2 regions of the Paenibacillus sp. FSL R5-0378 genome follow, and region 1 is predicted to be linked to the other one. Evidence: riboswitches for the same ligand, from Rfam matches in the RefSeq annotation. Region 1 holds a riboswitch; the other holds the start of a gene.
The links. A riboswitch is a leader RNA that binds a small molecule or an ion and turns the genes downstream of it on or off. The one in region 1 is predicted to bind cobalamin.

Region 1 (16,135 bases):
TTCCCGCCGGGTTGGACCTGTATTATCCGGACGGCGACGCGGCCCGTTTCTGGCAGAAGGTCCGGACCTCGGACCTGTATGAAGCGGACCGGCGTGAAATTCAGGCGGAAGGTCAGCGGCTGCTTGGACTGCCGCTGCCAGTATTAACGTACTCGCTGTATGCCGACTTTGCCCGCACCGGGCGTCGGCTGGGGTATGAGCGGGTGTATTTCGAGCGGCGCCGCCGGCTGAACACCTTTGCGATTCTGACGATGCTTGAGCCGGAGCGGGATGAATACCGCGAGGCACTGTGCGATACGCTGTGGCTTATTTTGGAGGAGTATACCTGGTGCCTCCCCGCCCACCTGGGGGAAGGGGACGCCGGGGGAGAGATCGATTTGTTCAGTGCCGAAACCGGCTTTGCGCTCAGCGAGCTGCTGTACCTGGCGGGCGACGATCTGCCGCCCCTGATCCGGAGCCGAATTCGGGATGAAGTGCATCGCCGCCTGTTCGAGCCGTATTTGGCCCGGGAGTATCACTGGGAGTCGGCCGTACATAACTGGTCCGCCGTGTGCGCCGGTTCGATCGGCGCGGCGGCGCTGCTACTGCTGGAGGATGCGGACCGTTTGGCGGCCGTTCTGGCGAAGGCGGAGAGAAGCATGAACTGCTACCTGACGGGGTTCGGTGAAGACGGCGCCTGTCAGGAGGGGCTCGGGTACTGGAATTACGGATTCGGTTATTTTACGTATTACGCCGATCTGCTCCGGAAGCGGTCCCGTGGACGGCTGGACTGGTTCGCCAGCGACAAGGTCCGCCGCATCGCGCTGTTTCAGCAAACATGCTTTCTTGGCGGAAGCGCGGTGGCGAACTTCTCCGACTCCAGGCCAAGCGGCAGCATTCAGCCGGGGCTGTCGGATTATTTGGCCGGCCTGTATCCCGAGTTCCAGCGGCCGCCGGCCCGCCTCCGGGCTGCGTTTACGCAGGATCACTGCAGCCGCTGGGCGCCGGCCATCCGGAATCTGCTGTGGCGGAGCGGGGAGCCGGCCCAGAGCGAGTGGGGGCCGTTCTTCGGCTACCTGCCCGACGCACAGTGGCTCATCTGGCGGCATGCCGGCCCCGGCTGCGCGTTCGGCTTTGCAGCCAAAGGCGGGCATAACGCCGAGCCCCACAACCATAACGACCTCGGGCAGTTCATGCTGTACGGGGACGGCGAGTTTTTCCTCGCCGACCTCGGCAGCGGGGAATACACGAAGTCGTATTTCGGACCGGAGCGCTACACCTACGACTGCAACGGCTCGCAGGGGCACAGCGTGCCGATCGTCGGCGGCCAGTATCAGGCCGAAGGAGAGGACAGCCGGGCGGTGGTCGAAGAGGCTTATGCCGATGAGGCTGGAGCTGTGTTTGGCGTGGACCTCACGCAAGCTTACCGGTACGCGGGGCTGGAAAGCCTGCGCCGTGCGCTCCGCTGGGAGATGCAGGGCGGGCTGCCGAGTCTGGCCCTTACGGACGAGTATCGGTTTGCAGGAGCGCCAAGCTCGGTGGTGGAGCGTTTTGTCACCCGCGTCCGGCCGCGGCTTGCGGGGGACCGGATCGAGCTCCAAGGATCAGGAGAGCAGGGCTTGAAGCTGATTATGCGTTATGACGGCGGGATGCTCTCGCCGGAGATCACCCGGCGGATGTTTATGGACCATGACGGATGCGAAGCCGAATGGTACACGATCGATTTGACGGTCCGGAAGCCGGAGCCCTCCATCCGGGTCGCCGTCACCTTCGAGTTTGAGCCCAATGACAAGGAAAGCGGGGATCGGGAGTGAATATGACGGAACAGGCCGCGCAAGCGGTATGGGTAAATGAAGCTTGGGGCAAGGCGCTGGATAAAGTCCGGCGCACGAGCCAGCGCATCGGGGCGGGATTTCCCCATGCCAGCCCAAACGGCGAGTATGTGCTGGAACCCCCGCACTGGTGGACGGCGGGCTTCTGGCCGGGGCTGCTCTGGCTGCTGTATAACGGCAGCGGGGACGAGCGTCTGCGGGGAATCGCCGAGGAATGCGAGGCCCGGCTCGATGAAGTATTGGACGGCTACACCCGTCTCGACCATGACCTCGGATTTATGTGGACGCTGACGAGCCTGGCTTCCTACAAGCTGACGGGAAGCGAGGAGTCGAAGCGGAGGGCGCTCAAGGCGGCGAATTACCTGGCCGCCCGCTTTAATTTGAAAGGCCGGTTCATCCGCGCCTGGAATCCGTGGTCCGCAGGCGAGGACAATGCCGGCGTCGCCATCATCGACTGCGCCATGAACGTGCCGCTGCTGTTCCAGGCGTCCGCCATGACCGGCGATCCGCGGTACCGCCACGTCGCCGAGGCGCATATGGACACGGTGGCCGCCGACTTTGTCCGGCCGGACGGCTCCGTGTACCACATCATGCGCTACGACCCGGACACGGGCGAGCGCATCGGCGGCCTCGGCGGCCAGGGTTATGCGCCGGAGTCGGCCTGGTCCCGCGGCACGGCCTGGGCCATCTACGGCCTGACGCTGGCCTATCATCATACCGGCAAGCAAGCCTATCTGGACACCGCCAAGCGTGTCGCCCACTTCTTCCTTGCCAATCTGCCGGAGGACCACGTGCCGCACTGGGACTTCCGGGCGCCGCTGGAAGAAAGGCAGTACCGCGACTCCTCGGCCGGCGCGTGCGCGGCCAGCGGGCTGCTCCTGCTGTCGGACCAGGTGGGTGAGCTGGAAGCAGCCGTCTACCGTGAGCCGGCCGCGCGCATGCTGGAGTCACTGTACGTGAACTACGGCGCTTTTGACGATCATGCGCAGGAAGGCCTCATTTTGCATGGGACGAGCCATTATCCGAACCAAACGAATGTGAACGTGCCGCTGATTTACGGCGACTTTTTCTTCGTGGAAGGCCTCGCCCGGCTGCAGGGGAAAGGACCGTTTTATTGGGAATAAGCGGGCGTTGTATTGCGGCGTATGGGCGATTTGAACGTGCAAGGTTGAGCGGTCAAAGCCTGTTTTTTACAGCTGAATACTTGAACGGACGAAAGGAATGGGACTTTAGGGTCTCATTCCTTTTTTTTGTTTTAAACTTTCCTAAACTTAATGAAGGATGATAACTGTTATTTGAGCAGCGATAAGTTAAATATTTTCCAAAGACGATTGATATTTAATGATTATCATTATATGATTACTTAAAACATTTTAGTTTTATATAAATAAAATACGTGTTGAAATCGGTTTACAGGTCGACGAAAACGGTAACAAGGGAGGGATCGGTCGCCGGGCCGCGGCAGGGGTCACGATGAAGCAGCGCTGTGCGGATCAATGAATGCGTTTTCGCCAAAGGTTGAATGATCTTATTTTCTGAAAATTTTATTTGTTGGAGGGAGCAAACATGAACAGAAGGTGGGTTTCGGCATTTTTGATGATGATGCTGTTCGTCACGGTTCCGGGGCAGGTATTTGGTACCGGGCCGGACAGTACGGCGCAGAAAGGCGGCAAGACACAGGAGCAGCAGGGACAGGCGCCGGTGTATCAAAACGTATCCGTACACGATCCATCCATCGTGAAGGACGGGGATACGTATTACGTATTCGGTTCCCATATTGAAGCGGCCCGATCAAAGGACCTGCAGAGCTGGACCCGGTTTACGAACGGGTATACGACGCCGGGCAACGTGCTGTATGGCGATCTGGCGCAAAATTTGGCCGGGTCGTTCGCCTGGGCCGGACAAAATGATTCGGACAGCAAGGGCGGTTTTTCCGTGTGGGCTCCCGACGTGTTCTGGAATCCCGAATATGTGAATACGGACGGCACCAAAGGCGCCTATATGCTGTACTACTGCACGTCCTCGACGTATATCCGGTCGGCCATCGGGTTTGCCGTGTCGCCAAAGATCAAGGGGCCTTATCAGTATGTCGATACCCTGGTGTACTCCGGCTTTACGGAGGGCGATGCCACGGATAAGGACAGCGTGATCAATAAAAAGTGGACGAACACGAACATTCCGAAGCTGATCGACGCCGGACAGCTCAGCGGGGCAAGCGGTGCCTGGTTCAACGCTGACGGGTCGTTTGCCAACGGCACGTATCCGAATGCGATCGATCCGAACCTGTACTATGACAACAACGGGCGGCTCTGGATGTCTTACGGCTCCTGGTCCGGCGGTATCTTCGTCCTTCCCGTGGACCCGAAGACCGGCAAGGTGAAATATCCCGGCAAAGACGGCAAGACCGCCGACGGACGCCTGGTGGACCGGTATTTCGGCACGAAGGTGGCCGGAGGTTACGGCAAATCGGGCGAAGGTCCGTATGTGGTGTTTGATCAAGCTACCGGCTACTACTACCTGTACATGACCTACGGCTGGCTTGGAGCCGACGGAGGTTACAACATGCGGGTGTTCCGCGCGAAGAACCCGGACGGACCGTATGTGGATGCCCAGGGCCAGAACGCCGTTCTGCCCGGAGACACGGACAACGCGCCGTACGGCAACAAGCTGATGGGGAACTACCTGTTTGCCAGAGACGTGGGCGATCCGGGCACCGGCAACGGCGTAGGCTATGTGTCTCCAGGGCATAACTCCGTGCTGCTGGATGATGCGACCGGCAAGCGGTTCCTCGTCTTCCATACCCGTTTCCCGCAGATGGGCGAAGCGCATGAGGTGCGGGTGCATCAAATGTACATGAATGCGGACGGCTGGCCGGTGGTTGCCCCATACCGGTATGCAGGAGAAACGTTGAGCAAGGTGGACCGTCAGGACCTGATCGGGGAATATAAATTCATCAACCACGGAAAAGGGACGACCGCGGATATCCAGTCCTCCGTGTATATCCGGCTGAACAAGGACAACACGATTTCAGGCGATGTGACCGGCACTTGGAAAAAGACCGGGCACAACGAGGCGGAGCTTGTCATTGCCGGTTCCGTGTACAAGGGCGTCTTCGCCAGCGGCTGGGATCCGGTGTCCGAGCGTTATGTCATGACCTTCACCGCTTCTTCGCGGGAGGGCGTGGCGGTCTGGGGCAGCCGGCTTGAAGACAAAACCGATCAGGCGCTGGTTCAGGACGTATACGACGATCTGAGTCTGGGGGATACGGCGAAGGTCGTGTCGGACCTGGCCCTTCCGGCGGAAGGAGCCCGGCACACCGCGATTTCCTGGAAGAGCTCGGATGAAGCGGTCGTATCGTCCACAGGTGAGGTGCACCGTCCGGCGGGCGGCGCCTCGGCCCAAGCGGTGCTCACTGCGACAATCACCAAAGGCGGCACGTCGCTGACGAAGTCCTTTACGGTGACCGTTCTGCCGTACCAGGACGCCAAGCTGTCTGCTTATTACGGACTTGAGGGTAACTTTGCGGACAGTCAGGGGCGGTTTGCCGCAGGAACGGTGACCGGCGACCGGATTGACAAGTCCGGCGGCAGCATCACCTTCACCGAGGGCAGACAAGGCCAGGCCGCCAAGTTCGACGGAGCCTCCGGGATCCGGCTGCCGGACGGACTGATTTCAAGCAATGCCTATTCGGTTGCGCTGTGGATCAAACCGGAGGAGCTGACGACGTACACGACGGCCTTCTTTGGCGCGAAGGACGGCGACCATTGGGTGAGCCTTGTGCCCCGGGGAGCCGTCGCCAACAATACGATGGTCTGGTCGGGCAGCACGAGCTGGTATGACGGGGCGACCGGACTGACCATTCCGACCGGCGAGTGGTCGCATCTGGCCTTTTCTGTGGAGAATGGCACGCTGACTGTCTACGTGAATGGGGTGCAGAAGTTCAAGGGAGCGAACTTCCCGGACTGGTTTACCGGCACGAAGGCAAGCTTTAGCCTGGGCGTTAACTGGTGGGACCCGCCGTTTAAAGGGCTGATCGACGAGCTGCGCGTGTATGATGGCGCACTGACGCCAGCGCAGGCGGCGGATTTGGCCAAGAATCCGTCTTAAACATGAGCATACCCCAAGGCAGGCGGTAATAATAAGGGACAAAGTGAAAAGAGGAAACTCTTTTCACTTTGTCCCTTTTTGACGACTCACTGATGTCGGCCGGGGCGGCGAACCAGCAGGTTCCCATTCTCGGCATTATTGCGCTGCCTTTGCTTAGGCTAATGTTCTGTGGGCAAAATCACCCGATAGAGGAGGCCTTTCCTCCGCTAGTTCTTTCGGCGCGGGATCGTCAGTGTCTCCCAAGCGTCCGATTGAATCTGCTTGGCGATGTAAATGATCTGCCCGATATGGCTGGAATAGTGCGACATCTGCCGTTCGATCGCTTCCAGCACCGAATGCGGCTTTTCCCGGATGTAGACGGTCCGCAGCAGGTCATCGCTGCCGAGGGAGCCGAGCGCCTGCAGAAAGACGCCCCAGCCGCGGTTCCAGATGTCCAACAGTTCTTCTCTTGAGGCCACGGTGCCCTCGAACTCGCTGTCCCGGTCGCGGCCCTCTTTTTCCCCGTCGGAATCAAGGAAGTCCGTCCAGCGGGAGATCATATTCCCGCTCATATGATGGACGATAACCGCAATGCTGTTGGAGTCTTTGTTTAACGACCAATTCAGCTTATCGTCCGGAACCTGCGCGATCGCCTTCTCGGCGGAACGTTTCAGTTCGGCGAATTTCCCGTTAATCACCCGGAAATATTCGGTCCCGATATCGTTGGCGCTCATTCCAACCACCTCCGCTATAAAATGATTTCTTCACACCAGTATAGGGGCCGTCCTTCTTTCCCGGCAAGCAGGGAGGTGACTCAACAATATCTTTTCATTTTCGGGTCTTCCGGTTTTATCGCAGCTCCTGCCATTCCTGATCTCCCATATCCCCAATAGTCCGCGGTTACTCCTCTTTGGGGACGGGGGGGACCAGCTCGGCGATGCCGCCCATATAAGGCCGAAGGGCGTTCGGAATGTAAATCGAGCCGTCTTCCCGCTGATGGTTTTCGAGCAGCGGAATCAGAATGCGGGGCGAGGCCACGGCCGTATTGTTCAGCGTATGGCAGTACTGCAGCCTGCCTCCCGCATCGCGGTAGCGGATGTTCGAGCGCCGGGCCTGGAAGTCGAGCAGATTCGACGACGAATGGGTTTCGCCGTAGGCTCTGCGGCTCGGCATCCAGGTTTCGATGTCGTACTGCTTATACGTCTTCTGCGACATGTCTCCGGTGCAGACGGCCATCACCCGGTAAGGAAGCTCAAGCAGCCGCAGGATCTCCTCGGCATGGCCGGTAATTTCCTGAAGCATCGCCTCCGACGCCGCGGGATCGTTCTCGCAGAGAACGACCTGCTCGACCTTGGCGAACTGGTGGACGCGGTACAAGCCGCGTACGTCGCGGCCCGCCGAGCCGATTTCCCGGCGGAAGCAGCTCGACACGCCCGCGAGCCGGATAGGGAGGGCGGCGTCGATCACTTCGTCGCTGTAGTACGACACCAGCGACACTTCCGAAGTGCCGACGAGCCACTTGTCCTCACCGGCCAGCTCATAGGTCTGATCCTTCCCGGTAGGGAAGAATCCCGACCGGGCTAGCGCTTCGGGACGGACCATGACCGGCACGTCCATCGGCGTAAATCCGCGCGAGGCCAGGAGGTCAATCGCCAGCCGCTGTACGGCCAGATGAAGGAACAGGCCAGCTCCCTTCAAATAATAGCTGCGGCTGCCCGCCGTCTTGACCCCGCGCGGAATATCGAACAGATCGTGCAGCTCGCCGAGCGTGACATGATCCTTCATCTCAAAATCGAATTGCCGCGGCGTCCCGATCCGGCGGACTTCCACATTGTCGCTGTCGTCCTTGCCAATCGGCGTGTCCTCCGAGACAACGTTGGGGGCGAGCAGCATCAGTTCCTCAAATTTGCTGGTTGCCTCGCGCAGACCGGCTTCGCAGCCGTCCAGGCTGCGGTTAATCTCCTTCACTTGGCCCTTAAGCTGCTCCGCGGCTTCGTCCTTGCCCTGCTTCAGCAGTCCCGCGATGCTCTTGGTCAGCTCATTGCGCTGAGCCCTTAGCGATTCCGTCTCCTGCAGCAGCCTTCTCCGCTTCTCGTCCCATTCCAGCAGATCGTCCACCTGAAAGGGAATGTTTTTTTGCTCCGCGACTTGCTGTACCTGTTCCTGATGATCACGGATGAATTGAATGTTTAGCATCGATACCGTCTCCTTTGTCCTTTTGTCCTGTAAAAATACAAAAAGCGCCCTCATCCCTTGGGACGAGGAGCGCTTGCTCGCGGTGCCACCCAATTTGACCAGCCTGCCCGAAGGCAGTGCCGATCCGCTTGGTTCCGCGATAACGGACGGAGGCCGGTTAACTTAGAGAGAGAATGGAGGAGCCGCTGCACTGTCATGCTGCGTACACGCGGGAATCGCCATCCGCTCCGGTCGAAAACGCCTCACAGTTGGATGCTGTTCATCGGCGTAATGTCACTGTTCAGTTCTTTGCGGTTTAGTATAGCGTAAACCGATCAAAAGCACAATATACATACATCCCTTACCTGGATGTGTACTCCTCCAAAAGCTTTTGTATGTTTTGGTGAATGCGGAGCAGGCTCTCCACATCGGAAGCGGGGAGCTGCTCGAGGGCAAACGCCATGGCTTGGTAGGAGCGGGGCTTAGCCGCCGACTGAAGGGAACGCTCCCGTCCATCAGCGGTAAGGCTCAGTTTGACCTCCCTGCGGTCTGTCTCGGAGATAACACGGTCCACCAATCCCGATTGGACGAGGCCTTCCACTTGAACGCTAAGGGTGCTTTTAGGAGAAGAGAGACGCTCGGTTAATTCTCTTAGTGTCATGCCGGGCGCGGTATACAGCGTGTTCAGGATGGCGAGCTGCAGCACGGTTAATCCTAGTCCCTCCGCGTTGCTGCGGGTAAACTCCAGAAGGCGTTTTTGAATGCCAGAAAAGGATTGAACGACTTCAGCGGCCAGCTTGATTTGAGGATCTTGGCGTTCTTGGTGATCCATGGCTCAGGCAACCTTTCGCTTATTAATTTGTTCATTGATGAACAGTTCAAATATGGACAAATTATATGCGGATTTGGGGCATTTTTCAAGGTTCAAATCTCCGATTCAGGGTTAAAAACAAGTACCACATTCTAACGAAAGAAAGGTGATCACGATGATCGGACTCGCGATTTTGTTTTTGATCATTGCAATCGTAGCTGCGATTTTCGGCTTCTTCGGCATCGTTTCTGCGCTCGTTGGCGTCGCAAAGGTGCTGTTCTTCGTCTTCCTGATCCTGTTTATTCTGTCGCTGATTTTTGGCAGAAGACGTAGCAGTTGACGCATGCTGTGCCGCTGATCCCAGTTCATACGAACACTCGATAAGAGCAGAAAAGGCTTGCGCCCACATACGTGTGGGACAAGCCTTTTTTTGGGTTGAGAGAATTCGAAACGGTTTAAGTTTTATCCGGTCCGCATGCTGGTGTTTGCAGCAGGCTTTCGCGCGGGCTTCCGCCAAAACAAGGTAAGGCTTTGGGTGGTGCACCAAAGCGCAAACAGGAGAAACAGCACCGACCAGGCGATGGCAGGGAGCACCGTCATGTGAGCCAGGTTGGCCGCGTCACCGGCCTGCCGCGGATTGGTCAAGGAAGTGATCGCCAGGGTAAGCGGCCCAACAACCGATTCTTCCAGGCAAAGGAAGGCGAGCAGAAGGTAATAGAAATTGCGCACGGTGCTGCCCAGCAAATAAAACACGATGTTCAGCGCCATAAAGATGACGAGCCACCAAACCCCATAGCTGTTCCGGACAAAAAAGAGCAGGTTGACGGCAGCCAGCAGCGTGATCAGGATCAGCCCGGCGGCCTGCTTACGTTTGGCGTACCCGTAGAATAGAAGCACAGCGAAGATGGAAGCGATCGTATACCCCGACAGCGAGACGAGCACGGAGCTCCAGCCGGAGGATAAATAGGAGTAGGTGGTCCCGCTGTGATCGGCATTGAGTTCAATGCGCAGAACCCTACCGGAGAGCAGCAGGGTGACGACCGCATGGCCGAACTCATGAATCATCGTATCCAGGGTGCGGAACCAGGAGGAAAACGGGATCAGCCGGGTCAGAATCGCGGATGCGACAAGAAACAATACGGCCTTCAAGGATTTATTCACGGGCAACGGGCAGCTCCTTTCCAAACGGTAACATGCGGATCTAATATCTTTTGTTCCATCATACACGATCCAATAAAAAAGGGAAGCGCAGCGGAGCTGCACTTCCCGGTTGTTGCGAAACTAGTATATTGCAGGCGAGCGGCTTACAGATCGTCGAATCCGTTGTCGTCGCCGACCTTGCCGTAGTTGCGGGATTTGGCTTCGAAGAAGTCCGTTTTGGTGGCGTTGAGCGCCTCGTCGGAGAAAGGACGAATCCATGGCATGCAGTTGGAATCCACGCCTTCGTAACCTTTTTCCATCCCCATCATTTTCAGGCGTTTGTTGGCGATGTACTTGATGTAGTCGGACAGCTCATTCAGATCGATGCCTTTGACCTCGCTGAGCGTGTAGTGCGCCCAGTTCGTTTCCAGCTCAACCGCGCGGTCGATCGTGCGGTAGACGTAGTCCATGTTCTCCTTCGTGTTCAGCTCAGGGAAATCCTTGAGCAGCTGTTTGAACACTTCGCCGAAGAAGTAGCAGTGCTGGTTCTCGTCGCGCTGGATGTAGGAGATCATTTGGCTGGTCGCCATCATCTTCTGGTCACGGGCCAGGTTGTAGAAGAAGGCGAATGTGCTGTAGAAGAAAATGCCTTCCAGGATCAAGTCGGCCACAAGTGCTCTAAAGAACGTTTGCGGATTCTGCTCGTCGCGGAACTCCTGGTAAATTTCCGAGATGAAACGGTTGCGGTCGAGCAGCACCGGATCATGCTTCCAGTATTCGAAAATTTCTTTCTGCTCCTGCTCCGATACGATCGAAGACAGCACGTAGGAGTAGGATTGGTTGTGTACGACTTCCTGCTGCCCGATGATAGCCGAGATGGCCTCCAGCGAGGAATCGGTAAAATAACGCTTTACGTCGCCGATGAACATCGTCTGCATCGAGTCCAGCACGGCGAGCAAGGAAATGTTGATCTTGAAGGTGCGCTGCTCTTCCGGATCGAGGTTGACGAACTGCTGCGCGTCTTTGGCCATCGGAATTTCGTCGGCGATCCAGTGGTTCAGCAGCAGAACCTTATACAATTTGTACATATGGGGCATGCGGATATCGTTCCAGTTCAGGATGCCCGAGCATTCTCCTTCGATGATGCGGGTCGAGCGGTTCGGCGCTTCGGTGTTAAAAATCTTTTGCATTTGCATACTCGATTCCTCCTCGTAGTTCTGTTTTTACTTGCTCATTTATATCAACATCCATCGCAGAATGCTGTAATCCATATCAGTTGATCTAAATCATTCATCTCTTTCCCAAACAATCTGTCTAAATGGTTTTGTACTTATCATGCAGTAGTGTATTTATAAGGTTTGATACAGTAGCCCTTTCCCGTTTTTAGTGGGCAGTTTTATCGGACGCGTGGCGAGCTCCTGCATTTTGCGAAGCAAAACAGGGAGCAAAGCCGCGCGACGCAAGGGGTCTCCGAGAATCGAGGAGACCACCTCTCGCACCGCTCGAACGTAAAAGCGTGTCCCCCATAACCTGCAAAGCAGGAGGGGGACGAAAGCGACTCACAGCACATATTCACATCAAGAAAATCCGCCACCCGCCGGTCTTCCGCCAACATTCCGGGTGTCCAGAGGGCAGCGCCCTCGGGGCCCTCCCTTGGAAGGGAGGGTTTGGGAGGGATCGAAAAAGGTTTTAGGCTTTAATATCTTTTACGACGCACACGACTCGCACTCTTCAATCGTCAGCGCACGGCTGCGGACGTAGTACGTCGTTTTGATGCCGGCTTTCCAGGCGTGAAGGTGAAGCTCCAGGAATTCCGTCGCCCGGATATCAGGACGAACGTACAGGTTGAAGCTTTGAGCCTGGTCGATGTGGCGCTGACGCGCCGCGGCCATCTTGATGGACCAATGCTGGTCGATCAGGAATGCCGTTTTGTAATACCAGATCGTCTTCTCGGACAGGTCCGGAGCCGGGTTGGCGATCTTGTAGGTCGTTTTTTCCTCGTAAGACAGAAGGTCGTACAGCGGATCGATGCTGGCGGTGGAGCCGGCAATGATTGAAGTCGAACCGTTCGGCGCGATAGCGAACAGCCAGGCGTTGCGGACGCCGTTCTGCTGCACTTCCTGCTGGAGCTCTTTCCACTGCTCGGTGGTGACGAACTTGCCTTCATGCTCGCCGTCGACATAACCACGGCTGGTGAAGTAAGCGCCGTTCTCCCAGTCGGAGCCTTTGAACTTCGGATAGTGGCCTTTCTCCTTGGCCAGCTCCATGCTGGATTTGACGAGCAGGTAGTTGATTTTTTCGTACAAATTGTCGTTATATTCAACCGCTTCGTCGGACTCCCAACGGATGCCTTCAAGGGCGAGCAGGTGATGCAGGCCGAAGGTGCCGAGTCCAACCGCGCGGTATTGGCTGTTCGTATATTGGGCTTGCAGGACTTCAATGTTGTTAATGTCGATGACGTTATCCAGCATGCGTACCTGGATCGGCACCAGACGGTCCAGCACATTGTCTGGAACGGCACGGGCCAGGTGAATCGAGTTCAGGTTGCAGACGACGAAGTCGCCGGGAACCTTGGAAATGACGATCCGGGTTTGGCCGTCCTTGGTCACGAGTTCTTCTTTTTCCACCACGGTGGCGGATTGGTTCTGCATAATTTCGGTGCACAGGTTGGACGAGTAGATCATGCCATGTGCACGGTTCGGGTTCGCACGGTTGACGGTATCCCGGTAGAACATGTACGGCGTGCCGGTTTCCAGCTGCGATTTCATGATGCGCTTCATGATGTCGATCGCAGGCACCGTAATTCTTGGAAGCAGCGGGTGGGCAACCGCTTCGGCGTACTTCTCGCGGAATGAGCCTTGACCTACCGTTTCGTCATAATAATCCTCAAGACCCGCAGGACGGCCGTTGGCATCCTTCCAGCCCATGATTTTCTTCACTTCATGCGGGCAGAACAGGCTCCACTCGCTGCGGGCCTCAACTGCCTCCATGAACAGATCCGGCAGGCACACGCCATGGAACACGTCATGCGCTCTCATGCGCTCGTCGCCATTGTTCAGCTTCAGATCCAGGAAGGCCAGGATGTCTTTGTGGAAGACGTCCAGGTAGACGGCAACCGCACCTTTACGGGTACCGAGCTGGTCAACGCTGACCGCCGTGTTGTTCAGCTGGCGGATCCAAGGAATGACGCCGGAGCTGGTGTTCTTGTGACCGCGGATGTCGGAGCCGCGCGCCCGGACTTTACCGAGGTAAACGCCGATGCCGCCGCCCATTTTGCTGAGACGGGCCACGTCGGTATTGGAGTCGAAAATCCCTTCCAACGAGTCGTCCACCGTGTCGATAAAGCAGCTGGACAGCTGTCCGGCGACCTTCTTGCCGGCGTTGGACATCGTTGGCGTAGCGGCGGTCATGTACAGGTTGCTCATGGCCCAATACGCTTCCTTCACGAGCTCAAGGCGCTTGTCCTCTGGCTCAGTGTGCATCAAGTACATGGCGATGACCATGTAGCGCTCCTGCGGGAGCTCCATAACGCGTCCGTCGAAATCATGCGCAAGGTAGCGGTCGGACAGGGTCAGCAGACCGATATAGTCGAACAGCAGGTCGCATTTGTAATCGATGCAGCGGCCCAATTCTTCAATTTGCTCTTTTGTATAGCAGGTGAGGAGCTCCTCGCGGTAGATTCCTTTTTGCACCAGCTCGGTAATGAGAGGGTAGAACGCACCATATGGCTCGTCAGGATAGGCTTTGTAGCGGCGGTTGTAAGCGGCCTTCTTGTACAGGGAGGTCAGCAGCGAGCGCGCTGCGGCGAACTTCCAGTTCGGCTCCTCCTTGGTGACCAGCTCAAGCGCCGACATCGTGAACGCGCTGCTGATTTCGTCGCCGGTGACTTCCTCGCGGCGCAGTTTGCTCTGCACGCCCCGGAGGAGGCGCTCCTTGTCCAGGGTCTCCAGCCCCTCCAAGATTCGGTCGGCATAAACGGAGAGACGGATTTCATCAAAAGCCAGCTGGCGGTTGTTCGGTTTGGTAACGAGCTGCGGCATGGTGCAGATCTCCTTTCAAAGTTTGTATATTTGGTATAACGGAAAGTAGGACGATGCTGTTAAGAGGGAGCTCTTGCTGTGCTTGCCCATACAAAAGGCATTTCCGAAGAACCTGAAGCACAGGTACGAAAATGCCGCTAGATCCCGTATGCCCTATTTACGAGCATGGGAAAAAATATCTATCACCCTATGTATAGATATCAACTGGCATCACGCACCTATTCCTCGTAGGCCTTTCGTGAGACAAAACAGGCAGGTCTCCTGACTCCCGAAAATGCGATATTCGGCGCCTTCCCGTCCGCGTGACGGACAGTGGCCTTAGCCGATATCGTGCCGAAAGCTCGGAGCTCTCGGCCTTCCGGTTACAGTGGCGGGACCGTGACGGATTCACACCGTGCTTCCCTATTATGAACGCCTGGCAAATTCAGCCGTGTTCACCTGTTTCCACTATATTTGGTTGCTTTCATACTAATTTAACCCAATATATTGTGTTTGTAAACCTAGTTCCTCTTAAAAGACGAGCAATGAGAATTATACCAGATGGACCCCCGGGGCGCTACTGTGAACCATTGGAGATTAGCCTCTAGAGGGGGCTGAAAAGGTAGAAATCGGGCGGATTTTGCAGGAAAAACGCGAATAAAAAATTTTGCGGGCCATCCTTTTGCGATTCCGGGGGCGGTCGGGTAAAATAAAAATAGGAATAAAGTTCGATCCGCTTGCAAAAGGATAAAGGAGGCGCACGACCATGGCAATTGCAGAGGTAACGGTCATTCCGATCGGAACGGCCACGACCAGCCTGAGCTCCTATGTGGCACAGATGCAGCAGGTGCTGGCGGAGCAGAAGGGGATCAGCTACGAGCTGACATCGATGAGCACGATCATTGAAGGGGCTCTTCCGGATGTATGGCAGGCGATAGCAGCCCTGCACGAAGCACCATTCCTGGCCGGCGCGCAGCGCGTATCCACTTCAGTCAAAATTGACGATAGACGGGACAAAGCCTCATCCAGCGCCCAGAAGCTGCAATCGGTCCGCGACAAATTGAAATAAATTCCAATCGCAGTGAAGTATTGCATTTTGGAGAAGAAGTTGTATAATAGTTTTTGTTTGACGGAAAATTTCATTTTCCACGCTGGTGTAGCTCAGGGGTAGAGCAACGCACTCGTAATGCGTAGGTCGGGGGTTCAATTCCCTTCACCAGCATCTTTCATAAGCCTTGCAGGACGCGGGTTTCCGGATTTCGGAGACCGCGTCTTTTTTGTTGATTTTGCTAAACTTCTAACATGTCGAGCAAAGTACCAGGTTCCGGTGATCGAATCGCCAATGTTTTTAATCCCTATTCCTGAAGGTTTGGGAGGACGTGCGAATAGGACGACCAAATTCCTCTTTGGCCGTCCTTTTTTACTACCTAAAGGTGGGAACCCATTGCAGAACTAATACGGTGGCAACCTAGATAGACATCTAGAGAAAGCCATTTGCAGCGCTTCTTGATTAAAAGCCTTCACTTGAGAGTTCACTTGAACGATCCAATTCGCTAATATAGCCGCTGGCTGGTAACTCTCAATTTCATGCGGATTAACTCGAAACTCTGCAAGTTTAATTAGTTGTTCATAATCTGCTTCGGAAAGTTGAAGACCTAAATGGGAAAGATGTCTCTGCCGTATTCTTTTAGCTGAATGATCTTGGGCTAGTCTGTGAGTGTTGGACACTTGTCCAGGGTGCGAACGATAGTACATTAAATTGTGTGGGATGTTGGCCAACTTAGCTCCACTAAAAGATAATCTGGTCCACAGCTCAAAGTCTTCTGCATGCGGATAGTTTAGGTCATACCGGATTCCAACACGCTCAGTAGAGCTTTTGCGTATCATGACTGAAGGATGTAGGATACAGCAGTAAAATAATAGCCAGGCTTTAATTTCTTCATGGTCCAGAGGATTAACTCTTACTGGGCCCAAGTAATTTTGGGTGTAAGCTGTTCCGCAAACATCAATGTCTGGGTGTTGATCCATATAATAAGCTTGCACTTCCAAACGGTTTAAGGCTGCGATATCATCACCGTCCATCCTAGCAATGT
Region 2 (16,135 bases), 1.7 Mb from region 1:
CCGCAGGCAGCGTCCAGCCGCCGAAAAACGAATACTGCAGCCCGAAAAAGATCAGGAACGACGCGCCTACCGCCGACCCCGAGGAAACCCCGAGCGTAAACGGATCGGCGAGCGGGTTGCGAAGCACGCCCTGAAATCCCGAGCCGGCCACGGCCAGAGCCGCGCCGACCAGCATGCCCAGCAGAATCCGCGGCAGCCGCACCTTCACAATAATCTGCTCAAACGATGCGTTCCACGTCGGGTCGATATGGCTTCCGATCCATGGAATCCGGTGCAGCAGAATGAGGGCGATGTCCCGGATCGGCAGCGCGACCGAGCCGATCCCCAGACAGATCAGCAGGGTCAGGACGAGCAGGACGATGCCGATTCCTCCATAGCCTGCCAGCTTTTTGCTCATTATTTAAACAGGTCCGGATAGATGGCCTTCGCCACTTCCTTCAGGCCCTGCGTGACGCGCGGGCCCGGACGGCTCAGCAGATTGTCGTCAAGACCGATGACCGCATCGTTCTTCACGGCTGTAATCTGGTCCCAGCCGCTGCGGCCTTTAATGATGTCGCCAAGGCTTTTCTTCGTCTTCTCGTCGATGACGCTTTTGGCATACAAAATCACGTCCGGATTGTCCTTGATGATTTTCTCTTCGCTGATTTCGCTCCAGCCCTCGGTATCCGCCGCCACATTTACGCCGCCGGCCAGGGTGATCAGCTCATCCATGAACTCACCCTTGCCGACCGTCCAGCCCGGCGAAAATTCGATGTATACCTTTTTCTTCTGCTCCGGCGTCAGCGATTTGACTGCTTCGGTAACCTCATTTTCCTCCTGCTTCATCTTGTCGACCACCGCTTTGGCTTCCGCCTGATGGTCAGTGATGAGGCCGTAGGTTTCGATATTTTTGATCACGTCATCGACTGTCTTCGGATCGGTCTTGAAAATTTGAATGCCAAGGTCGCGCAGCTTCTTCACCGCTTCCTCGCTCATCGAAATGCCCGTGAATACGATGTCCGGCTGGGCCGCAATGATCGCTTCCTCGTTCGGTTTAGTAATGCCGCCCATTTTCGCCTTGGACTTGGCTGCTTCCGGATAATCGTCATAATCGGATACCCCGACGATCTCGCTGTCCAGACCAATCGCGAAGAGCGCCTCCGTCTCTGCAGGAGATACCGAGATAATATGCTTCGGCGCTTCCTTGAAAGTAAAGGACTCTCCCGTCGCATCCTGAATGGTCAGCGGATAGGTTGTTTTCAGTTCGTCTGTCTTTGTCTGCGACGCACTGTTATCCGTGTTTTGCTCCGTCTGGGCAGCAGGCTGCTGCGAGGCGGAGCTGCCTTCGTTCTTGGCGCCGCAGGCGCTCAATGATAAGGCAAGCAGCAGCGCCGCGAGGCCTGTGGACCAGCGTTTCAACGTTACGTTCATGATTTCGTTCTCTCCCTCTTTGTCTATCGAATAATTTGCACAAAAGAGGCCTGACCGGTATACGAAAACGGAATAAACCTGACGGAAATGCTAGAGTTGCAGCGCCGCTGCTCACCATGAGCAGGTGTATGGCGTCTGCCGCTCCATTCTTTGTCAACTAAAAAACCCTGACTCTTGTTCGATCAAGAATCAGGGATTACGTCTGCACGGAACATCCCGCGGCATCGCCGCGATGGACCGGTGTGCCTTGTGGCATGGTGCGAGGCCAAGAGTTCAAGCCAATGCTTGCTTGAGCCGCGGCGAACATGCGTTATGAAGGGCACGTGAAACGTAATCCTTTCCTCGAAGGACCGTCATTTCCTCTCGTGAGGCAGGTCTCCTGACTTACAGGCTGGGTAAAATCGTCCCCGCCTTCCCATCCCGTGTTGCTGCGGGACAGTGGCTTCCTGGGGACATACCTGTTTACAGTGGCGGGACCGTGCCGGAGTTGCACCGGCTTCCCTTTTCACCCGGATCAACGCTCGCCTTATACGGCAGACAGCTTCCGGGACCTCACAAGCACTCCTATTCAATTATCCTGGCCATGCTTCTTTTGTCCTGATTATAGGGGAAAAGCCTGCGGGTGACAATGGAATTTTTGTGTCCAGCGACGCGCCGGGGTGCATGTCCGGTCACGTGCCCGGGAGCATGTCCGGACGCGGGCCCGAGAGCATGGCCAAACCCGGGGGAACGGCCGATTCGGGAAGCAAGTCCTTGTATGCCGGCGGCCTGAGCCCTTTCGCCGTTTCCCATTGCCGGAGTGCAGAAAAGCTCGGACCGGTCGATGACGACCATTACCTCGTTCGCATCCTCTCTCAAGCTTCATTCACCAGCATGCCGTCCCAACCGCCGGTTTCTCCAGTGAAGCTCAGCCGGATCCGCAGCAAACTCCCGGGCTGAACGTAAACGTCCCAGAAGGACAGCCCCGGGACGAGGCGGACCGCGAGCTGCCGCAAGACACCGCCATGAGCGACGATCAGCATTTTCGGCGGAACCGGCGATTCGGGGCCGGTGTCTTCCGGTCCTTGCGATCGGGAAAGAGCCGCCTTCCTGTCACCGATTCCTTTCGATCCGGGCAGTGCCGCCTCACCAGTCTCGTTCTCTTGCGATCCGGGCAGTACCGCCTTACCGGTCTCGATCCTTTGCAATCGGGAAAGTTCCGACCCGCCAATCTTCATCCCTTTCGACCGGGAAAGGACCGCCCCGCCGCCGGTCTGGGCCTCTGCCGGTCTTCTGCATACCCCTTCCACGTCCTTCAACAAGCTGCCGATAAACCCGTCGATCCTCCCGGCAAAATCCGCCCATGACTCCCCGCCCGGCGGGGTCACCTGCTGCGGCGAATCGATCCACTGCCGGTATAGGGGCTTATGCTGCAGCTGCTCATAGGTATGCCCTTCCCAGGCGCCAAAGTCCATTTCCCGCAGCCGCGGGTCATAAATCGCAGTATCTGCGTGCGCCGGACTGATGATCGCCAGTGTCTCCCGGCATCGGGCCAGGTCGCTGCAGTATATGCGGTGGAACGCCTTCCCGGCCAGCTCCCGGGCCAGCGGCGCAAGCTCGCCCCTGCCGCCCGGATCCAGCGGGATATCCGTATGCCCGAGGTAACGCTTCTCCCGGTTCCACCGCGTCGTGCCGTGCCGGACCAGCAGCAGATCGACCCGTTTCACTAGGACGTCCATAAGCTGCCCTCTGCCGCCCACAGCACGGCGATGCCCAGCAGAATAAAGATGACCGATACCGAGATGAGCAGCCGAATCGTCATCGTGATGTCGCGCGCCTCCATCGGGCGCAGCGCCTCGCCCATGTAAGCCCGGAACGAGGCGACGCCGTGGTAGACGTTTTCGCCGCCGAGCCGGATGCCGAGCGCCCCCGCCACTGCGGATTCGGGAAAGCCGCTGTTCGGGCTCGGATGCCGTCGCGCGTCCCGGCGCACGGTGCGCCAGGCTCTGGCGGCGTCCAGCCGCAGCAGCCAGGCGGACAGCACCAGGATGCCTGCGGTGATCCGGGCGGGAATGAAGTTCGCAATGTCATCCAGCCTCGCCGACGCCCAGCCAAGCTGCAAATATTTGTCGTTCTTGTAGCCGACCATGGAATCGAGCGTGTTCACCGCCCGGTAGGCCATCGCCAGCGGCGCGCCGCCGATGATGGCGTAGAACAGCGGCGAGACGACGGCGTCGACGATATTTTCCGCCACCGTTTCGACCGTGCCGCGGACGATCTCCGGCTCGTCCAAGTGGGCCGTGTCCCGGCCGACGATCATGCCGAGCGACTTGCGCGCCTCCGGCAGATCGCCGCACCGCAGATGGCCAAGCACTTCCTTGCCGGCATCCTTCAGGCCCTTGACGGCGATCGTCGTGGCGATCAGCAGCGCCTCCACCGCCCAGGCCAGCCACGGATGCACCTGATGCAGCCCCCAGAGCACAAGCCATGTCAGCAGCAGGGAGCCGCCCGCCACGATGACCGGGAGCAGTATCCCCGCCCTCTTGAGTCCTGACGGGCGGGTGACCCTTGCCCGAATGGCATTCTCCACCTTTTTGATCGCCTTGCCCATGCCGATGACCGGATGGGGAATCCACCTCGGATCCCCGATGATCCAATCGATGATAAAAGCGGCGGTAAGGATCCATATTGCGGTCATTTCCGCTCACTCCAGGCCGCCAGCAGGCCTTCCTTCACCGTGCTGTACACCGCGCGTCCGACCATCGCGCCGAGGTCGGTCGCGGTGCCCGCATAGCGGTGAAGCCCGGCGTAAGCGGCGCTTTGGCTGACGCCGAGAACGACGGCGTCCGTCGTCGTCCCCGTGGCGATCAGCCCATTGTCCGGGTCGCGCACGTCCAGATCGGCCAGCGCCGCGGCCTTGGCCTCCACCGCCGTCATGACGGCATTCAGCATGGCCGCCTTCGTCAACTGGCCGTCGATGGCCAGCATGATGTTGATCGTTCCCGGCGTATAGGCCGCGAACGTCCGCCGCTCCGAGCCGGCACGGGCCGCATTGGATACGCCGGCCGTCGTACAGCAGAACACTGCAGCCTGCTCGTTCTTCTCCTCATGCACCGCCGCATGGCGCAGCTGGACCGCCGTCAGCAGCCCCGCCGTCGTCTCCAGCGGGTATCCCCACGCCGTGAGCCATTCCTCTGTATCGCGGACCGGGTCGCTGCAGTCGTACGTCCGGTCTACATACATATTTGTCACCCGCTGCAGTCTGCTCATGCCGCCTCCGTGAATAGAGCTTCCGAGGCAGTCCAACAGCTCCGGCGCCTCAAGCAGCAAATGCCGCTCTTTCCGCGTCAACACGAGCCCCGGCCACACGGTGGAACGGTACGTATCCTGCAATCCGTCCATAAATGGTGTCGTCATCGCTTCTTATCCCCCATATCGATCTTGTGTTTATGCGGACTCCAAAATCCGGTCCGCAAAGGCTGTGCACATCGTCGCGTCAGCGGCTACCGGCATAGCAGCCGTACCAGCCCTGCGTCTTGGGCTTGCACAGCCTGTCCTTTCGTGCAGATCAGTGCAGATCATTCCGCCCGGCTGCGAGCACGTCGCCCAGCACCGCAAGCAGCCGCGCGTTGGCGTCCGCTCCCTTCACCGCAAACCGGACATGTCCCGGCCCCAGACCCGGGTACATGGCGCAGCTGCGGATCAGGACGCCGCGAAGCCCGAGCTCGCGCTGCAGCTCCCCGGCACTCCACGGTGCCGGCAGCTCCGCGAGCAGGAAATTGGCTTCGCCGCCGCTCACGCGGCAGCCCAGCCCCCGCAGGCCAGCCCTCAGCCGGGCGCGCTCTGCGGCGATCAGCTCCAGCGTCTCGCGCTCATGCGCCTCGCCGCCCTCGAGGCAAAATTCCCCGGCGAGCAGGGCCAAGCCGTTGACGCTCCACGTCACCTGCTTGCCCGTCATCGCCCGGATCACATCCGGATGCGCGGCCGCATAGCCCAGCCGCAGCCCCGGAATGGCATAAAACTTCGTCATCGAGCGGACCAGAATCGTCCGCGGAAACCGCTCCAGCTCCGGCAGCAGCGTCATCCGCTGCCCTTCCGGGATGAAGTCGATGAACGCCTCATCGACGACAAAATAGGTCCGGGTCCGCTCCGCCTCGGCCGCCAATTCCCGAATCTCTTCGAGCGGATACTGCACACCGTTCGGATTGTTCGGCTGCCCCAGAAAGAGCAGGTCCACCTTTTTCATCAGTCCGGCAATGTCCGGAACCTCAGCTCTCCAGTCGCGCTCCCGGCTGCCGAAGACGGCATGCACCTCGGCGCCGAACTGCTCCGACAGCTGCCGGTACTCCGAAAAGCAGGGCTGCACGATCCCGACCCTCGACGGCGCCAGCCCGAGCAGCAGGAGCGCCATCGATTCCGCCGCCCCGTTGCCGATGCTTAAATGTTCCGGTGCCACGCCCAGTTTGCGGGACAGCAGCGCTTTCAAACGGCGGTGTCCCGGATCCGGATAACGAAGGATAGAAGGCAGCGCCTGTCCCAGCTTCGCCATGACGCCTTCCGGCGGACCCAGCGGATTGATGTTGGCGCTGAAATCCAGAAAGGACGCCGGATCGCCGCCGTACAGTTCCGACGCGCTCTCCAGATCCCCGCCATGTCCGTATCGTTCCAGCATATGTATTTTCCCCCCAGCAGTTCACTGTCTTAAATCGCTTACGAATGACCCCATTATGGCGCCAAATTTCGCTGCGCGTCAATTCGGTTTTCGCTTTTGTTTCTTGTCCGCAATTGGTTTACAATAGACAAGGAACCGAATTAATTAAGGCCTTTTAACGGAGGAATCAAATATGCTGTTTATCGATAACCAGGGAATTACCGACCCTGCCGTCAATCTGGCGATTGAAGAATTCGCCCTCAAACATCTGCCCATGGACGACAGCTACCTGCTGTTTTACATTAACCGTCCTTCGATCATCATCGGTAAACATCAGAACACGATCGAGGAGATCAACCAGGAATACGTGAAGGACAACAATATCAAGGTCGTTCGCCGGCTCTCCGGCGGCGGTGCGGTGTACCACGACCTCGGCAACCTCAACTTCAGCTTCATTACCAAAGACGACGGGGAATCGTTCCACAATTTCCTGAAGTTTACCCAGCCGGTCATCGACGCGCTGCACCATATGGGTGTCAACGCGGAGCTGAGCGGACGCAATGACCTGCAGGTCGGCGAGCAAAAGATTTCCGGTAACGCCCAATTCTCAACCCGGGGCCGGATGTTCAGCCATGGCACGCTCATGTTTAACCTGAATCTGGACGATGTTCAGGCTTCCCTGAACGCCAATCCGGAGAAATTCAAGTCGAAGAGCACCAAGTCCGTGCGCAGCCGCGTTGCTAACATCAGTGAGCTGATGAACCAAAAGATGACGATCGAGGAATTCCGTTCCGAGCTGCTCCGCTACATTTTCGGCATGGAACCAAACGAAGTGCCGCAGTACAAGCTGACGGAAGCCGATTGGGAGATCATCAACCAAATTTCCAAGGACCGGTACCAGAACTGGGAATGGAATTACGGGCAGTCTCCGCAGTCCAACGTCAAGCATACGAAGCGGTTCCCGGTCGGCATCATCGACATCCGGATGGATATCAAGGACGCGCGGATTCAGGATATTAAAATATACGGCGACTTTTTCGGTGTCGGCGATGTGGCGGATATTGAGGACCGTCTGCGCGGCAAGCGTTACGAAGAGTCCGAAGTCCGGGAAGCCCTCGCGGACATCGACGTGAAGCACTATTTTGGCAACATCGTGATGGACGACCTGATCGGTCTGATCTTTTTGGAAGAATAGTCAGCTCCGGAAATCGTCCTTATTGTAGTAGTGACATACAGCAAAGAGAGGCCCCATGAATTCCATGGACCTCTCTTTTTTATCGCTCCAACCCTCTCATCCTATGATATAATCGGCTGCAAAAGCTTGCAGAAGGTTGGCGTTTCGCTCACCGCTCAGGCTGCTATGAACGGAGGTAAGGTTTTTCCATGGAAATCAGGCCGATCCTTGAAACCGACTATGAACGCGTGATCCCGGTCGTCAACGACTGGTGGGGCGGACGCCAAATGACGCATCTGCTGCCGAAGCTGTTTTTCGAGCATTTTCAAAATACCAGTTTTGTGATGGAGGAAAAAGAGAGTGGAAAGCTGGTCGCCTTCCTGATCGGTTTCCAGTCCCAGACGCATCCGAACGAGGCGTATATCCATTTTGTCGGCGTCCATCCCGATTATCGCAAGCAGGGTACGGCCCGGACGCTGTATGAGCTGTTTTTCGAAAAAGTTCTTCAGCTCGGCTGCAATACGGTGCGCTGCATTACCTCAGCTGTGAACGAAACGTCCATGAAATTTCACGCCCGCATGGGCTTTAAGCTGACGATGGCCAAAGACTATGCAGGTCCCGGGCAAGATTACATCTTATTCGAAAAGAAGCTGAATATGGACAGTGAAAAATAAGCATACAAAAAGCTGCCGCTAACCGGCAGCTTTTCTAATAGAGATCATTTTCTCATTTATATTTACGCCAGTCCATGCTGCTGTTCTCCAGCAGATGTTCAAAATCGTTATCAAGGCGCTTCTGTTCTGCTTTGCGCGCTTCGGCCGCTTGTCTCTCCTGCTCTTCCTTCTGCTTCTGCTGCTCCGCCTTCAGCTCACTGGACTGCTGCTTCAGCTTATCCAGCACCTCGCTGCTCAGGAGATCCTTCAGCGTCGCCGGTTTATCCGAGACTTGCGGCTTGCTTGGGGCTTGGTTTCGGTTCTTCTTAGCCATCGTATCATCTCCGTTTCCACCCACATTATAGCAGGTTTCCCAGGCTCCGTCATGCCCTGAAGCCGCCCTTAGCGCCTTTTTGATCCTTGTTCTCCCTCGGGTTTTACGATACAATTTGGTCGCTTGCCTGTTTTGCACAGGCCGATCGTACGAACCGTGAAAGGAATGACTTCATTTGAACCGCTCCCGTATTGCCGACCTCAGCCTGCTCATCGTGGCGATGATGTGGGGATGTACCTTTTTGATCGTGCAGCATGCGGTCCGGGTCCTGCCTCCCCTTGCCTTCAACGGCATCCGCTTCTTGGGTGCGGCGGTGCTGCTGGCTCTGATCATTACGTTTTTCTACCGCAGCCAGTGGCGGGATATTTCCGGCAAAATGCTGCTCCACTCGTGCCTGCTGGGCCTTTTTTTGTTTCTGGGCTATGCCTTTCAAACGGTGGGACTGCTGTACACGACCACTTCGAACGCCGGTTTTATTACCGGCTTGTCCGTCGTGTTTGTTCCGTTTTTGGCGCTCCTGCTGCTAAAAAGCCCCATTTCCCGCTATACGTGGATCAGTGCACTGCTGGCCGCCGCCGGCTTGTACCTGCTGGCTTTCGCCGGCACCGCCCTTACGCTGAACAAAGGCGACTTTCTCATCTTCCTGTGTGCGGTGGCGTTCGCTCTGCATGTGGCGTATACGGGCGTGTTTGCGCCGCGCTATTCCGCGCTGCCCCTGGCTGCGATGCAGATGGCGGTTGTCGGGCTGCTCAGCCTCCTCTCCTCGTTGTTATTTGAGGATGTGGGCCCGCTGACGCAGGTGGCGGATCGTCTGCTGAAGCCGGAAGTGATCTGGGCGCTCCTGGTGTCGATCGGTCCGACCAGCGCGTTCGCCTTTTGGATCCAGACCGTGTGCCAGAAATATACGAACCCGTCGCGGGTGGCCGTCATTTTTGCCATGGAACCGGTCTTTGCAGCATTGACGGGCGTCACCTTCGGCGGAGAGGTGCTGGGCGCTGCGGCGGGACTGGGATGTATTTGTATTTTTGCCGGAATGATCCTCGCGGAATTGAAATCTGCCCCGCGTGAGGTACAATAAGAAAAGTATGATCGATGTAATCCACAGAAGACAGACCGCTTTTAGTGGAATCTTTTCTTGCGAGATCAAGATGCTTTTCCCAATAGAGGTTGGACTTTCTGATCTCTAAAGAAAAGTATGATCGATGTAATCCACAGAAGACAGACCGCTTTTAGTGGAATCTTTTCTTGCGAGATCAAGATGCTTTTCCCAATAGAGGTTGGACTTTCTGATCTCTAAAGAAAAGTATGATCGATGTAATCCACAGAAGACAGACCGCTTTTAGTGGAATCTTTTCTTGCGAGATCAAGGCGCTTTCCCCATAGAGGTTGGACTTTCTGATCTCTAAAGAAAAGTATGATCGATGCAATCCACAGAAGACAGACCGCTTTTAGTGGAATCTTTTCTTGCGAGATCAAGGCGCTTTCCCCATAGAGGTTGGACTTTCTGATCTCTAAAGAAAAGTATGATCGATGTAATCCACAGAAGACAGACCGCTTTTAGTGGAAACTTTTCTTGCGATAATAGAATGCTTCAGCTTCGCTGAAAACGATAGATTCTATTATCTAGATAAGAGCCATACTGTGCAGGAATGTTTAGAGAAATACCCATCCTGTGGTAGAGAGAACATGGACGAGCATTTCAGCGCCCTTATAGGCGGAGAGGTTCGCCATGATTAAAGGAGAGAGAATCATGTACAAATTGATCGCGATCGACATCGACGATACTCTGATTAACGACGATAAAGAGGTGACCCCGGGCACCCAGCAGGCGCTGGAGCAGGCGGTCGCCAAAGACGTAGTCGTCACGCTGGCCACGGGCCGGGCCTATGCCTCTGCCCAAGCCATTGCCCGCCAAACCGGGCTGAACGTGCCGATCATTACGTACCAAGGGGCACTGGTCAAAAACCTGATGGACGAAAAAGTCCTTTACGAGCGCTACGTGCCAAAGGATGCGGGCTACAAGCTGTTCCAATACTGCATCGAGCATAACCTTCACCTGCAGGTTTATATCGACGACAAGCTGTACGCCCGTGAAGAGAACCAGAAGCTGAAGGATTACAGCGAGCTGAACCGCACACCTTACTATATCGAGCCGGATTTTGAAAAGCTGATTGCCCAGAAGACGCCGAAAATGCTCATCATCGACGATCCGGCCTACCTGGATCAGCTGATCCCGATTCTGCGCGACCTGCTGGGAGACGAAGTGCACATCACCAAATCGAAGCCGCACTTCCTCGAAATCATGCACCGCGAAGGCACCAAAGGCCATGCCCTCACCTTCCTCGCCAGCCACTTTGGCTGCGACATGTCCGAGACGATCGCCATCGGCGATTCCTGGAACGACCATGAGATGCTGGAAGCGGCTGGCCTGGGCATTGCGATGGGCAACGCCATACCGGCGCTGAAGGACATTGCGAACTACGTAACGTTAAGCAACAACGACGAAGGCGTGAAGGCCGCAATCGAGAAGTTTGTGCTGAACGTTTAATTCGCCAGGAGAGATCCACCTTAAAGTTCAACCCAAAAAGACAGCCGCGAACCAGGATCACCGCTCCTAGTTCGCTAGCTGTCTTTTTGTTTGACGACTAATATTTCCCGGCTGCTGGTTTACCGTTTACTGAACCGCTTTGGCCCGGTCCTTGCCTTTATCCGATTCGCCGGCGTTTTTGTTGGCGGCTTCCCGGTCCTGCTGCATTTCCTCCACGGTCTTCACCTTGAGGCGTGCCGCACCGCGGTATCCTTCCCGGGTCGGAATCAGGTTGCCGGAAGCCAGCCGTACCGCTGCCTCGGCGATGGCATCCCCATATTGCGGCAGCCACTGCTCCTGTGCCACGAGCATTTCGTCGACCATCTGCCAAATTTCGTTCGGGTTGCACACCGCGCCGACCAGCGGGTCCATCATGAACGCCTGGCGAAGCAGCTTGTCGTCGCCGTGTACGGCCGCTTCCACCGCCAGCCGCTGCACAGAAATGCTCGCATTGCAGACCGCCGCCGGTCCGAGCGGCAGATCCCCAACTACCGGCATGGAGATGCCGTTGCGGTCGACGTATCCCGGAGCCTCGATGATCGCGTCATCCGGCAGATTGGTGATCACTCCGTTGTTGACCACGTTGAAATGCCCCCGGTACACCCGCCCCGTCTCCAAGCCTTCGATGATGTAGGATCCGTGCTCATGGCTGCGCTGGTCCTGCTTGTATTCGAACGGCTTCTCCTTCATCCAGTTGGGAAAATCGGTCTCAAACCAGTTGCGCCCTTCCGTGCAGACGCGAAGGTATCCTCCGGTCTCCCCGTTGATCCAGCTGCCGAGGTCGATCCAGTCGTTGATTTCGTCCGCCCGCTTGCGGTACCACGGAACATACTCGCTGAGATGCCCGTTCGATTCCGTACTGTAATAGCCGAAGCGGCGCAGCATGTCGATCCGTACCTTTTCCGTCCGGCTGAAATCCGGATGCTTCTCGAACGCTTCCAGCAGCTTGCCGGTCAGGTCCTCCCCATTATGGCGGATCTGGATATACCATGTCTGATGGTTGATGCCCGCGCAGATGATATCCACTTCCTCCTGCTTCAGGCCAAAAGCTTCCGCAATTTGCCAGTGACCGCCCTGCACCCCATGGCACAGTCCGACCGTGCGGACCCCGCCGTACTTGTTGCAGGCCCACGTGAGCATCGCCATCGGATTGGCGTAGTTCAGCAGCAGCACGTCCTTGGACGCCATTTCGCGGATGTCCTTGCAGATGTTCAGCATCTCGGCGATGCCGCGCTGTCCGTACATGATGCCACCTGCGCACAGCGTGTCGCCCACGCATTGATCGACGCCGTATTTCAGCGGAATGTCCACATCCGTCGCGAACGCCTCCAAGCCGCCAACGCGGATCGTACAGATGACGTATTTGGCATCCTTCAGCGCCTCGCGGCGGTTCGTTGTCGCGTGAATGTTAATGTCCAGCCCGTTCTCCCGAATGTCCCGCTGGCACAGCTCGGTTACCATGTCCAGGTTGTGCGGATTGATGTCCGTAAAAGCAACTTCCACGTTATGAAATTCCGGAACGGACAACAGGTCGCGCAGCAGTCCACGGGTAAAGCCAATGCTTCCCGCCCCGATAAAAGTAATTTTAAATGACACGGCAAAAACCGCCTCCCTCAAGAATAGTCGCCAGGTTCACCCTGATACAGGTATTGTAGCAACCCTTCCTGGGAAAACGTTATCAAATTCATGACCTCTTTGCCGGAAAAGTGTCAACAATTCTCACTTTTTGGATTCGGATTAATGCACGTCACGGGAATCCACGTACCCTGCGATCCGGGAAGCCTTCCGGTATTCGACCGGTGTCTGGCCGGTATGCTTTTTGAACATCAGATGCAAATACTGACGGCTGCCGATCCCTACATAATCCGCGATATCCGCCACAGGAATTTCCGTCTGCCGCAGGAGCATCGCCGTTTTATCCATCCGGTAGGTGTTCAGGTATTCCATGATCGACATGCCTGTCTTCTGCTTGAATACCCGCTGCAAATACCCGGGGTGAAGCCGGACATGCTCGGCGGCGTCTTTAACCTGGATGCTGCGATCGTAGTTCTGATACAGGTACTCGATGCACTGCCGCACGTACATGCTCTGCGTATCGGGACCGGCCTCCACGTATTCCTGATGCAGCCGGGCAATCCGGATCAGCAGTTCGGCGAGCATCAGCTGCGGCATCAGCTCCTGTCCGGATTCGGCGGCGTCCAGCTCCAGAACAAGATTTTTCAGCAGCTGATGCACGTCATGAAACTCCCTAAGCACGACATAGGGAGCCGGGTTCTGGAACAGCGCCGCCAGTGCCTCCTCTCCCTCGGCAAGCTGTTTCGTCGACGGCAGCACCCCATCCCGCTCAACAAAGCGGAATTCGATGTTGAGCATCCGGCAGCACCCCGTCACCAGCAGACGATGGGGAACGGTTCCGTCCAGCAGGATAAAGCCGCCCTTGGTCAAATGCACGACCGCTTCGTTTTCGCCAAACGGCTTCACCCCGACTGAGCAGTTCCCGTCTATGACATACATGATTTCGGAGGAGCCATGGGTATGCAGCGCCATGTCAAACCCGTTCCACTCTTTAAAATAGTAGGCGCTCACCTCCGGACGGCAGTCCGCCAGCATCAGCTGTTCGGGAAATAATCCGCCGGGTTCCCATCCGTCCAATTCGCTGTCATTCCATCGGCTGACGTTTGCCATGGATACGAACCTCCTTTTTCCCTTAACGGTCAGCCCAGCTCAAGCTTCATTCCGGCCACGGCTAGCGTCACCTGCGGAGGGAGCGGATAAGACCGGTTCAGGTCGATATCATGCGACATATGGGTGTAGACCGTTCTCAGCGGCTTCACCTCCTGCAGCAGCTCTGCCGCTTCCTTCATATCGTACACGGACCGGGTGGGATAAGGCGCCGTCTCATGGAAAAAGCTCGTCCCGAGCACCAGCAGATCCAGGCCGTGCAGCGGCCGTTTCTCCTCCTCGTTCAGACCGATCGAGTCCGAGCAGTACACCCAGCGGAAGCCCGGCTTCTCCAGCCGGTATGCATAGGCATAACCGTTCGCCCCATGCGTCACCTTCCACGTGGTAATGTTCCAGCCGCCAAGCTCGATTCCAGCATCAGCGGGAATCATTTGAAGCTGCCTGTGGATCCACGGAAACTGCCGCTGAATTTGGTCCAGCACCTCCTGCGGGGCATACAGCTCCCCTTTGGCCTGCCGCCAGCGGCATTCATCCGCCCACTCCGGCAGCCCGCCGATATGGTCAAAATGCGCGTGCGTCACCAGCATCCGCGCCGTCGCCCGCTGCCCGATCGCTTCCATCTGGCTGCGCCAATCCGGGCCGCAATCGATAAGAAAGCTGTCGGTCTCCCCCTGCCCCTGGACGAGCACGGAAGAACGCAAGCGCTGGTTCATCCCCGTCATCCGGGCCTCCTCGCACACCTCGCAGCTGCAGTACACGCGCGGGACGCCCATCGCGTCCCCGGTTCCTAAAAAGATCAATGCGTCCATTGCGTCGGTCATCTCCTTATTTTTCCTATGTATGTAGGGTGGTGGTTATATTCCTGGTTCGTTACAGCTATCTTACCATATTCGCCTTTCCGAGAGTTCTCGGTCCAGAGACCGACTACAAAATCATACCAGCGGCGATTTAAGCCGGCCGCTTATTCGAGTACACTGAGATCAAAGCTGCGAACGACGGACGCATCAGGCACCGCTGTTAAAACTGCCCCTGACCGGCGCAAGCCGGACAAAGATGATCGGATGAACCGCATGATGCGGGTGCCCGGTGCCTGGGAGAAGTCCATCAACCACTCAAGTTCGCCATATTTGTACCGTAAAATTTAGAAGAAACGAGGTCACCCGCATGGAGCTTTTCCGCAATGCCACATTTGTTAAAATGTTTTTGGCCAACTTCGCGTCCCAGCTTGGGTCAATGGTTGGCAGCATGGCTTTCGCCTTTTATCTCGTCGACCGCTTCAGCAGCCAGCCCGCTTACGCCACGTTAGCCGAGCTGATGTATTCTCTGCCGACGCTGGTCGTGTTCCTGTTCGTCGGCGTGCTTGCCGACCGACTCGACCGCAAACGCATCGCCGTCAACAGCGACTGGATCCGCGCGGTCCTCTCCCTGGTCCTGCTGCTCGCGATTTATGAAAACTGGATCGTCGGGGCGTTTGCCCTTCTATTTCTGCGCAGCGCCATCTCGAAGTTTTTTGCACCCGCCGAAATGAGCCTGCTCCAGGGGGTCATGAAACCTGAACAGTACGTGCAGGCGTCCAGCCTGAACATGTCCATCTCGGGCGTATTCATGCTCTTCGGCATGAGCCTCGGATCGGCAGCTTACTATTACCTCGGCATTGAAGGCGCCATTCTGATCGACATGGCCAGCTTCGTCATCTCCGCCCTGCTTCTCATGTCATGCCGTTTCCCGCAGCATGTCTCCCAGCCTAACGGCAAAGTACGCTTGAAAGACCTGAATCTGAAAAGCATCGCCGCCGACTTCGGCATGGGCTTTCAATACATCGTCCGTTCGCGCCTGCTGCTGGCGATAATTCTCGGCTTTTTCTTCTTCGGCATCGTCAACGGCGTGTTTTCGATCCTGCCCCTCTTTACAATGAAATACAAGCTTAGTCCGGAGCACTACGAGGTGTACACACCTTTAGTAATGGTATTCCTCGGGATCGGCTACCTGGTCGGCAGCGCAATCAGCACCCTGCTTATCAAAAAGATCGGTAAAGTCGGCGTGCTGATCACCGGATTGTTCCTCATCGGCATCATTACGCTGGTCGCCGGCGGTTTCCACCACATTCAGCTGTACCTGGGCACGATGGTGCTGCTCGGTGTGATCCTCGCTCCGATCAACGTTGTGCTGGGCGGATGGCTGCCGGAGCTCGTCGAGCCCCAAAGCATGGGCCGCGTCAGCGCCTGGATCGAGCCGCTCAACACGACCGGCCAGGCGATCGCGCTCGGATTTCTGGCCGTCGCCTTCCCCGGCCTGGTATCCGTCACCGCACTGTACTGGATTCTGGCGGCCAGCATCTTTATCGTCAGCGTCTATTACCTCGCCGTCCTGCCTTCGCTCAGCCGCAGGCACCAGCAGCAGGAGATGAACGTTGAAATGCCCGGCTGATGGCCGGGCTTTACTTAAAAAAGAAGAAAGCCCCTTCCCATAAAGGAAGGGGCCAGTATGTAACTGGTTCTTACTAATAAATCGTCAACGCCGCAGCCACGGTAACCCCAATAAAGCATATGTTCCCGATCGTATTGATCATTTTATCGCTGCCGAAGCTGATTTTGACTCGGCGCACCACACTGAAGAAAAGCATCACGCCCACAATATGAATTACAAACCGCATCGGCGAATCCGA

Region 2: it holds a riboswitch for cobalamin, as region 1 does, so the genes downstream of both, MKY74_RS08825 (ABC transporter substrate-binding protein) here and MKY74_RS00995 (ribonucleoside-diphosphate reductase subunit alpha) in region 1, are expected to answer to the same signal.

What each region holds. Positions count from the first base shown of each region.
Region 1 covers NZ_JBBPAY010000001.1:220,113-236,247, reverse strand. Annotated here, with positions in the region: gene MKY74_RS01045 (heparinase II/III family protein) at 1-1,793, shown strand, start outside; gene MKY74_RS01040 (glycoside hydrolase family 88 protein) at 1,796-2,935, shown strand; gene MKY74_RS01035 (LamG-like jellyroll fold domain-containing protein) at 3,378-5,918, shown strand; gene MKY74_RS01030 (DUF1572 family protein) at 6,125-6,631, opposite strand; gene serS (serine--tRNA ligase) at 6,798-8,093, opposite strand; gene MKY74_RS01020 (hypothetical protein) at 8,083-8,259, shown strand; gene MKY74_RS01015 (MarR family winged helix-turn-helix transcriptional regulator) at 8,434-8,904, opposite strand; gene MKY74_RS01010 (DUF1328 domain-containing protein) at 9,059-9,223, shown strand; gene MKY74_RS01005 (M50 family metallopeptidase) at 9,346-10,044, opposite strand; gene MKY74_RS01000 (ribonucleotide-diphosphate reductase subunit beta) at 10,188-11,219, opposite strand; gene MKY74_RS00995 (ribonucleoside-diphosphate reductase subunit alpha) at 11,730-14,063, opposite strand; cobalamin riboswitch at 14,298-14,520, opposite strand; gene MKY74_RS00990 (MTH1187 family thiamine-binding protein) at 14,809-15,111, shown strand; tRNA gene MKY74_RS00985 (tRNA-Thr) at 15,193-15,264, shown strand; gene MKY74_RS00980 (glycosyltransferase family 2 protein) at 15,495-16,135, opposite strand, start outside.
Region 2 covers NZ_JBBPAY010000001.1:1,895,748-1,911,882, reverse strand. Annotated here, with positions in the region: gene MKY74_RS08830 (FecCD family ABC transporter permease) at 1-397, opposite strand, end outside; gene MKY74_RS08825 (ABC transporter substrate-binding protein) at 397-1,410, opposite strand; cobalamin riboswitch at 1,763-1,980, opposite strand; gene MKY74_RS08820 (histidine phosphatase family protein) at 2,265-3,128, opposite strand; gene cbiB (adenosylcobinamide-phosphate synthase CbiB) at 3,116-4,087, opposite strand; gene MKY74_RS08810 (adenosylcobinamide amidohydrolase) at 4,084-4,806, opposite strand; gene cobD (threonine-phosphate decarboxylase CobD) at 4,958-6,061, opposite strand; gene MKY74_RS08800 (lipoate--protein ligase) at 6,234-7,235, shown strand; gene MKY74_RS08795 (GNAT family N-acetyltransferase) at 7,424-7,888, shown strand; gene MKY74_RS08790 (YqkE family protein) at 7,941-8,201, opposite strand; gene MKY74_RS08785 (DMT family transporter) at 8,377-9,279, shown strand; gene MKY74_RS08780 (Cof-type HAD-IIB family hydrolase) at 9,952-10,749, shown strand; gene MKY74_RS08775 (alpha-glucosidase/alpha-galactosidase) at 10,876-12,384, opposite strand; gene MKY74_RS08770 (AraC family transcriptional regulator) at 12,526-13,473, opposite strand; gene MKY74_RS08765 (MBL fold metallo-hydrolase) at 13,503-14,279, opposite strand; gene MKY74_RS08760 (MFS transporter) at 14,635-15,897, shown strand; gene MKY74_RS08755 (hypothetical protein) at 15,971-16,135, opposite strand, start outside.